One region of the Desulfosarcina ovata subsp. ovata genome, then DNA from elsewhere that is predicted to be linked to it. Evidence: riboswitches for the same ligand, from Rfam matches in the RefSeq annotation. Region 1 holds a riboswitch; the other holds the start of a gene.

Region 1 (4,429 bases):
TGAACAGATTCCCTCATCATCGGTGGTAGTGGAAAGAAGCAGGGTGCCCGCGTCGTCCAAAACAAGGACTTCGGCATTGTGGGGAATGTCTCCGTTGCCAAAAGCCGCCTCAAGAACAACCGTATCCCCCTCCACCCATCCGCTGGCGAGAAACTTGTGGGCCAGTGCGGGACCCGTTGCGGCCAGAATGAAAATAATGGTTGGCAAAACTGTCCGGATGAGACATCTGTTTGCCTGGTGTAGCACTTTTTTTTTGTTTCGTTTCATAACGTTCTCCTTATTGGACAGTGCTTTCCCCGGGGCTTGTTGAAAAACCAGGCAGTGAATCGGGTTTGACCTTTTTGAGAAATCCAATACAGAATGCAGTGATAATGCCCTCGATGATCATTACGGGAAGGTGGGCCGTCACCACCAGGGCGGCGACTTCAAAAAAGCTCTCCTCCGTAAAAAGCAGGGAAAGTGCGACCATGAGTGACGTCAGAAGCACCGAAAGTGCCCCGCAGGCAAAGGCCCCGACAACGGCGAGTCCGGTGTCCTTCTGCACCAGCCGACCGAACAGGTAGTAGCACAACACGGCCGGACCGGCCACATTCAGGGTGTTTACCCCAAGAACGGTAATCCCCCCGAACTGAAAAAGCATGGCTTGCAGGGCCAGCCCCACGAGGATGGCCGCAAAGGCCCCCCATCCAAGCATCAGCCCCACAATACCGTTGAGCAACAGGTGGACGCTGGACGGGCCGATGGGAACGTGGATCAGGGAGGCCAAGAAAAAGGTTGCCGACAGGATCCCCGCCTGGGCAACGTGCTCATAGTCCATTTTTTTTAATCCGATGGCGGTGCCTGCCACTGTGAGGACGCCGCTGCCGATGAGAACCGGTGCTGAAATAACACCTTCTGATATGTGCATGATACATACTCCTTGTTTGCTCCAAAAAAAATCCCCGCACCTGTTAGGGCACGGGGATACCGTTTTTTATCCCGGACCGATCGACTCTATTGGGGTAAAACACCATCCTCCACGTTGGGTTTTACCGATTCATCAAAGGCGGGTCTTCTGGTTTCATCCGGCTCCTGGCGGCCTTCCCGTCCATGAAAAACGGAACAGTGGCGTATTGGCCAGCAGCGTCGTTTCCGGCATGCGGTGGAAACATGGATGTCACAGCGGCGGGTCCACTCCCGATTTACACGGGATTCCCCATTAAGTCCTGGCGGACACCTTTAATTGAGAGAACAATGATTCCTATTCGAGAATTTAAAGGATTGTCAATAGAATTCTTAATGTAACCCCATCTCACAGATCTGCCAGCGCTGCCAAATACCCTCTAACGTTGACATGCAAACAAATTCCTGGTACGGCGGTATGATTTTAGAAAAGAGAAGAGGATCAGGTGCGAGTCCACTTGCTGTTGAGAACTATGCAAGGGGGATTGCCAAGAGGGAACCCCGTGAAAGTCGGGGACGGACCCGCCGCTGTAACCGGGGACGAAAGCTGCACATTGCCACTGACCGACAGGTCGGGAAGGCGCAGCCGGTAGGAAGATCCGGGAGTCAGAATACCTGCCTGAACCCGAAGAGGGTCGACCACGAGGACGACGTCGAACCTAAGTACTATCTGTGGATGTAAAAGGGAGATCCCGGATCGATTTTTGCGGTCCGGGTTTTTTTTTATCATGACCGCTAATACACGCAGTATTCCGGCTTTCGGCATTCTGGCCCTCAGCGGGGTTTCTGGATGTGAAGCGGTCATATCCGGGGATATTACGGGATAAAGCGTATCAAGTTCGATAGTGATAGCTATAAATCCAGCCGGCGAGTCGCTCCTCTTGCGAGTCGCTCCTCTTGGAAGACAGCAACGAGTTGAACCAATAAAAGAATGAAGGAGGAGTTACTATGGTTGGAAACACGCGATCGATGAAATTCATGTTACGACTTTTTTTGTACGGCACTCTTGTTCTTGTTATGATGCCTGCCTGTTTGGCCCTATCTTTTTCGGAGACGCAAGAGCTCGAAGAAATGGTTGTCGAGGGGAGGAAAATAGAGGAACGCCTGTCGGGCGAACTGGAGGAGTTCGGTCACAAGGTGGAAATCGTCACCGGTGAAGAGATAACCGCCGGAGGATATGCTGATGTCAACCAGATATTGGAAAGCCTGGTGCCGGGTCTCTATGTATCTTCAAAAAGCGGTCGCGGTGACTATATGCGTATGAGTATGAACGGAGGGGACACCAAGCGGGTGATTTTCCTGATCGACGGCGTCCGGATCAACAACCGGCTTTACGGGAGGGGCTATCTGGACACCCTTTCCGTGAAGATGATCGACAGGATTGAGGTGTTAAAGACCGGTGAGGGGCTGTATTACGGCACAGACGGCACATCAGGCGTGATCAACATCATCACCAAACCGGTCACCAAAGAACGACATGGAAGCCTGGGGGCCGGATATGGGAGTTATGATGCCGCCGAAGCCCATGGGTACCTCTCGGAAACCATCAACGAAAACGGGTTTCTGATTTACGGATCCTACGATGCATGGGAGGGGTATCAGACTTTTTGTGACGAAGATTACGATCATATCGAAGGGGCTGCCCGAAAAGATCGCGGTTACATAAGAAATAGCCTGTTGGCCAAGTACGAGAGAAACGTCGATTGGGGAAACGGGGCGGTCTTGCGGGGTTCAATCCTGCGAAACGAAGCGGAAGCCGATTTCATGAGAGTCGACGAAGACAAGGCGGTAAACGATCGGACCGAATATGTGGGTATTCTAAAATGGGATCACGATATTGCAGAAGATTTATCCTACTACGTTAAAGCCTATTATCACGAGTGGTGGACCGAATACACCCGGCAAGAACTCGACGGCACGTTTGTTTACAACGAAGCCTTGTGGGGATATGAAGATTGGGGTGTCAATCTGATGGGAAGCTGGTTCTTTCTCGAAGAAAACGAGCTGTTGCTGGGCTTTGATTACCAGAATTACTGGGGAAAAGACGAGGTTGTTGTCATCAAGGGTGATCACGAGGAAGTATACGCCGGTTTTTTTGCCCTTCGCCCGCACTTCAATTTTATTCCCGACCTGAAAATGTCCCTTGGCGGCCGTTATAATCAGACGGGAGGAAGCGACAGCTTTGTATGGAATGCAAGTGCGCGATCACCGATTTTCGGGCCGTTTTTCGCGAGAGCTGTAGTGGGTACGAATTTCCGGCTGGCCAACGCCTATGAGCTTTATGCCGACGAAGATTATGCCATCGGCAATCCGGACTTGGATCCCGAAGAAAGCTTAAATGTCGAAGCGGGGCTCGGGGCTACCTTCGGCCTTTTTACGGCTGCAGTTGATTACTACTATTCAGAAATCACAGACATGATTGCCGTGGGTGACGACCTGGTTTTCGAGAATACCGATGGTGAAACGGATTTGGAGAGTTGGGCAATCAGCCTTTCATCGCAACCCTATAAAGGTTTCAGTTTCGTTCTAAGCGCGGTTTACACGGATGCGACCAACAAAGATGACGATGTTCAATTGACCCATATCCCCGAATCCTTCTACAAAGGATTGCTGCGCTACTGGCATCCCTCCCGCCGGTTCGGCGGGGATCTTTCCGTTCGCTATATTGGCGACGTTTACGGCACCGACTACCCGGAATTCGGGGCCGTCAATTACGGGAAGTACTGGGTCACGGACATCTCGGGCTTTGTCCGTTTCGGAAACGATCTGGCCCATACGCTGACCCTTCGCGTGGATAACCTTTTCGACAAAGATTATACCACATATGGGTACGGGAGAACCACCGGTTCGGATGGTGAACCCTTTATTTATGAATACCAGGGCACTCCGCTGGCGCTGATGCTCAGCTACACATATGATTTTTAGATCGATTCAGTAATAATTGACTCGACGTTACAACCTTTGAGTTGGCAGACCCGGCGTGCAGGCCGAAAGGACTGCACGCCAGTTTGACGTTTTATTGCCAAAGGGATGTGTATGCTTCGCAAAGCACATAAAATCCTGGGACTTACAACCGGTCCGCTGATGATCCTATGGTTTCTGTCCGGAATTGTGATGATGTATGTCGATCATCCGAGGTTTCACCGAACCTCACGGGATCGACTGCCCCGGACTGCACCTTTGATTGCTGACACGATTGCCATCGATTTTCGGGAAGCATGGGCGAAAACCGGTTTGTCCGAACCTCCGATAGAGGCCCGGCTCAATATGCTTATTGACAGGCCGGCCTATTTTTTTCGTACGAAAGAAAGCCGTCGGAACGTCGTTTATGCTGACGACGGTTCGATATTGGATACTATTTCGCCCGAGTCTGCCATAAAATCCGCATCCCACTATTTAGGCAAAACGATCGATGTCGCCGAGATTCGCTCTTTGAACGGCGTGGATCAGTGGACCGTCGGTACGGCCACTGGTGTCTGGTACCGGC
Region 2 (4,429 bases), 1.2 Mb from region 1:
GGGTGGACACCCAGTTGCTGAGCAAAAGATCAAGTGCGTCGCTGGAAAAAGCCGCGTCTGCCGACAGGGTGATGGACGGCAGGCGATCGGCCCGGGCCGCGCTGACCTGCCAGTCCGCTTCTTTCAGGCGCAAACCGGCGGCGCGCACATCGGGCCGGGCGGCCAAAAGATCGGCAGGCAGGCCCGTAGCCGGCAGGGGAATCAAGGACGGTAATGTTTCCTGGGTGAGAGCGAATTCGCCGATACCGGCCTGCCCCAGAAGAACGGCCAGGGCATTTTGCTGCTGCTGCTCGGTAAGTTGCAACGGCGGCAGATTGGCTTTGGCATCGGCCAGGGCTTCGCGCTGTTGGGCAACGTCCAGGGCGTCGGCCTGGCCATTGATGAAACGCAGCTCCTGCAGCTTGAGCATGCGCTGGTTGATGTCGATTTGATCCTTGAGAATCGCGATCTGGCGGTGCAGGGAAAGAATTTCGATCCAGGCGGTGGTTACCTCGGCCGACACGGTTACGGCTGCCGCCGCCAGGTCTTCGGCGCTCGCCTTCAGCTCCAATCGCTCGGACCGGTGCAGTGCCGCCAGCCGTCCCCACAGGTCAAGCTCGTAGGCAGCAGTTAGTCCGGCGCTGAAGCTGCGGCTGTTGCTATGGGACGTCCCGGCCGCATCGGTTTTTGTTTGCTGCCAGCTTTTTTCGGCACCGGCATTGGCGTCGAGCGTCGGCATGCGGTCCGCCCCGGCCTGACGAGCAACGGCATCGGCCTGTTTCAAGCGGGCCCAGGCCGTGCGCACATCGAAATTACCGGCCAGCGCGGTTCCCACCAGTTGGTTAAGCTCATCGCTGCCAAACGCCTCCCACCACCGATCGGGCACCGGGTCGCTATCCGTATAAAGCGAGTATGCCGACGGTAGGCTGATAGGCGTGTTTGGCCGATCCTGAGGCGCGAACATGGCACACGCCGTAACGGTCAAGGCACTCAGGGTGATGCAGATCCATTTCATCATATTAAACTCCATCGCTTGGGCTGGCGGAAAGAAATAATTCCCCCAGATCGCGCCGGATTTGGGTTCGTCTACAAGGCGCCGCCACCGGTGCATATCGGGAATATGTGCCGGTGGCGGCAACGCGGTAGACGGGCACAAAGACAAGCAGGATGGTGGAATTATTTCTTTCCGCCAGCCTAAGGCCCCGTTGCTTGGGGTTCGCCATCTTTAACGGCTGTTCCGCCGGAATCCTGCGCAAAAAAATTAAAAAAACATCGACCGATGCTCGCGGCCGCTGTTTTGAACGGGACAAGTACTTGCCGATATCCAAGGATGACAATCTGGACGCCCTTCTCTTCCAGGCATTGACCACCAAGGGAATCCTCCCCACCTTGCCAGGTACACCATAGCCCTTGTTCGTCAAAGTTGGCGATGCGTTCATCGTGGTGGAATTTTTCGCGCCCCTGTTTGTTGTCTCTGAATTACCTCGATCGAAGCGGCAACACGTATTTGTATTGACAATGACAGACTCGGTTAATTAATATTTTTTCAATTTTGGTTGTCCAGGCGCGTACGAAACGCGAATGCAGAACGGAAAGATTCGGCTGCGTTAGGGAATCCCGTGAGAGTCGGGAACGGGCCCGCCGCTGTAACCGGAGACGAAACCTGCAACAGACCACTGGTAACATACCGGGAAGGTGCAGGAAAGAGAAAGACCCGGAAGTCAGAAGACCTTCTTGGACAATGCGTCGTATTCCTCGAGGACGGGTGTGGTACGACAGATCCTGCCGGATAGTTATGGGAAATCCCCGGATCGTGACTTTTACGGTCCGGGTTTTTTATGCCCGGACCCAAGGATTGAGGAGGGCATAAAAAGATGAAAAAATGCGTGGGTTTCCTTTTTCTGTTAACCTTGTGGATGCTGCCCGCTGCTGGTCCGGCGGCAGCGGTGGATGAGCAAAGTTCGCCGGTGGTCGTGGATGAGATGATTGTCACGGCAAGCCGGTCCGAGCAGCAGAACGAAAAAGTCCCGGCCCAGATCACGGTGCTCACGGCCGAGGATATCCGGGCCAGTGGCGCCCAGTCCGTTCCCGAGGCGCTGCAGAATCTGGGGGGCGTCATCGTCACCGACCTTAACGGCAACGGGTTCAACCAACAAGTGGATATGGGCGGCTTCGGGGAAACCGCCAGCCGTCATGTGGCCGTTGTGGTCAACGGCCGAAAGATCAACCCCATTGACCAGTCCAGTATCAATTTTCTTTCCATTCCCATTGAAAACGTGGAAAAAATTGAGGTGCTCCACGGTGGGAATTCCGTACTTTACGGCAGCGATGCCATGGGCGGGGTCATCAATATCATCACCAGGGAGGCCACAGCCGGCGTCCATGGCTGGGGTGAAGCCGGCGGGGGAACCCATGATACATTCAAAGGGACCGCCGGCCTGAGCTTTAGCGAGGGACGGTTCGGCGGCCATGTTGGCGCCGTTTATTATGAAACCGACGGATACCGAGAACGCTCGGAAGCGGACCGAAAAAGCGCCTATGCGAAACTCTTCTACTCTGCCTCCGATATGTTGGACCTGAGCCTGGAAGCCAATACCACCCGGGCGGATTATGAATATCCGGGAGGAATGACCCAATCCCAGATGGCCGCCGATCGCCGTCAGGCCGTCAATCTGGAAGACGAAGGGGAGAGTCAGGAGGACTATTACGTGCTTTCCGTTCGTTCGGACTGGGGACGCCTGGGCCGGCTGAACGTCGATTTGAGCTGCAAAAATTATGAACGCCAGGATACCATGGTCTCCTGGGACTTTCCTGCCTGGGGGTATTATGGGTATTATGATTATGACTATACGACCCTCGGGGCCAATCCCCAATACGTCCTGAACCACTCCATCCTTGGAAGGGACAACCGCCTGACAGCCGGTATCGAATTCTATGACACCGACTACGATGCCTGGAACGGCGATACCGCTACCCAAACCCAAATCAATACCTACGACCATGAACAGACGTCCGTCGGATTCTATGTCCAGGATGAATTCAGCTTGGTTGACAATCTGGTATTGAACATGGGCGCCCGTTACGAGGATTTCGATACCACCTTGCGCTCCAGCCTTGGCACGGACAAGGACCTGAGTGAAAACGAATGGGCCTGGAACCTGGGGCTGGCCTATATTTACGCGCCAGGGTCGAAAGTTTACTTCAGGACCTATCAGGCCTTCAGGTTTCCGAAAGCCGACGAATTCATGATACTTTCCACAGGTGCGGTCAACGAAGATCTCAACCATGAAACGTCGATGGGATACGAAGCCGGGGTCCGGTTCGTTGGCCTGGACAAACGGCTGTCTGCAAACGCCAGGCTGTTCAGTTTCGATGTCGACGATGAAATCACCTGGAACGACTTTTCCAACCAGAATGAAAATCTCGATGAAACCCGCCATCAAGGGGGAGAACTGGATATCGCTTTCCAGGCTACCGATCTGTTACGCCTGTTTGGCGGATTTGGCTATACCGATGCGGAATTTACGGCCGGCACCTATGACGGAAAAAAAATCCCGCTGGTGCCCGAATTCAAGGCAAACTTGGGGTTTGCCCTAAATTTCGATTTCGGCCTAACCTATCGATGCCAGTACAACCACCTGGGCAAACGCTATGCCGGGGGAGACAATGACAACGCCTATGACAAGATCGACAGTGCGGACACCGTCGACATGTACCTTTCCTATTCCATTAAGAAGATAGAACTCTTTTTGAACGCAACCAATATCTTCGATGAAGAATACCATAACGGATACAATTACGGTCCGGGGTATGAAAGTTACCAATACCGTTCGGCATACATATTGCCGTAACATCTTGTTATTAAAATAAAAAATAGCGCTGGACAAAAAGATCGCTTTGTGTTTTAATCATGGTGGGTACAATTAATTAACCAGGAGGTCTCCATGAGCGAACACATCGACAAAAATGTTTTTCAAACAATTCTATCACCGGTGCTACCATTGATTGAGGTTACTCAAAATAGTCTCCATAATGATTTGGACACTTACAAGCTTTCATTATCATCGTTCACCACAAATTTGCTTTTTGGAATAATAACCAGAATTAAAAGCGTTGGACAAATCGTCACTGAGATCAAAACATCACCAACTGCTAAGGCATTAGGATTGGTCGTCGCATCGAAGTCTATGTATAATGAAGCGTTTAATCGTTATCCCCCAGAAATATTTAAAGATATATTCCATCAGTTGGTAAAAGAATTGGATTTGCATAAAATTCCGGAAATCAGTCATCTTGGAAAAATGCTAATTGTAGATGGTTCGCTTTTTCCGGCCATTTCCAATATGGCATGGGCTTGTTACAAGAAAACCGCTAATGCGATCAAAATGCATTTATCTTTTGAACTCAACCGAATGATTCCAACCGAATTTATCAGTACGGAAGGTAACTT

What was found. A riboswitch is a leader RNA that binds a small molecule or an ion and turns the genes downstream of it on or off. The one in region 1 is predicted to bind cobalamin.
Region 2: it holds a riboswitch for cobalamin, as region 1 does, so the genes downstream of both, GN112_RS19360 (TonB-dependent receptor) here and GN112_RS14140 (TonB-dependent receptor plug domain-containing protein) in region 1, are expected to answer to the same signal.

The regions. Positions count from the first base shown of each region.
Region 1 covers NZ_AP021879.1:3,194,097-3,198,525, reverse strand. The annotation lists gene GN112_RS14150 (NikL family nickel/cobalt ECF transporter subunit) at 1-267, opposite strand, end outside; gene cbiM (cobalt transporter CbiM) at 278-907, opposite strand; cobalamin riboswitch at 1,028-1,235, opposite strand; cobalamin riboswitch at 1,370-1,579, shown strand; gene GN112_RS14140 (TonB-dependent receptor plug domain-containing protein) at 2,014-3,867, shown strand; gene GN112_RS14135 (PepSY domain-containing protein) at 3,979-4,429, shown strand, end outside.
Region 2 covers NZ_AP021879.1:4,377,785-4,382,213, forward strand. The annotation lists gene GN112_RS19350 (efflux transporter outer membrane subunit) at 1-997, opposite strand, end outside; gene GN112_RS33650 (hypothetical protein) at 999-1,352, opposite strand; cobalamin riboswitch at 1,525-1,731, shown strand; gene GN112_RS19360 (TonB-dependent receptor) at 1,854-3,830, shown strand; gene GN112_RS19365 (IS4 family transposase) at 3,924-4,429, shown strand, end outside.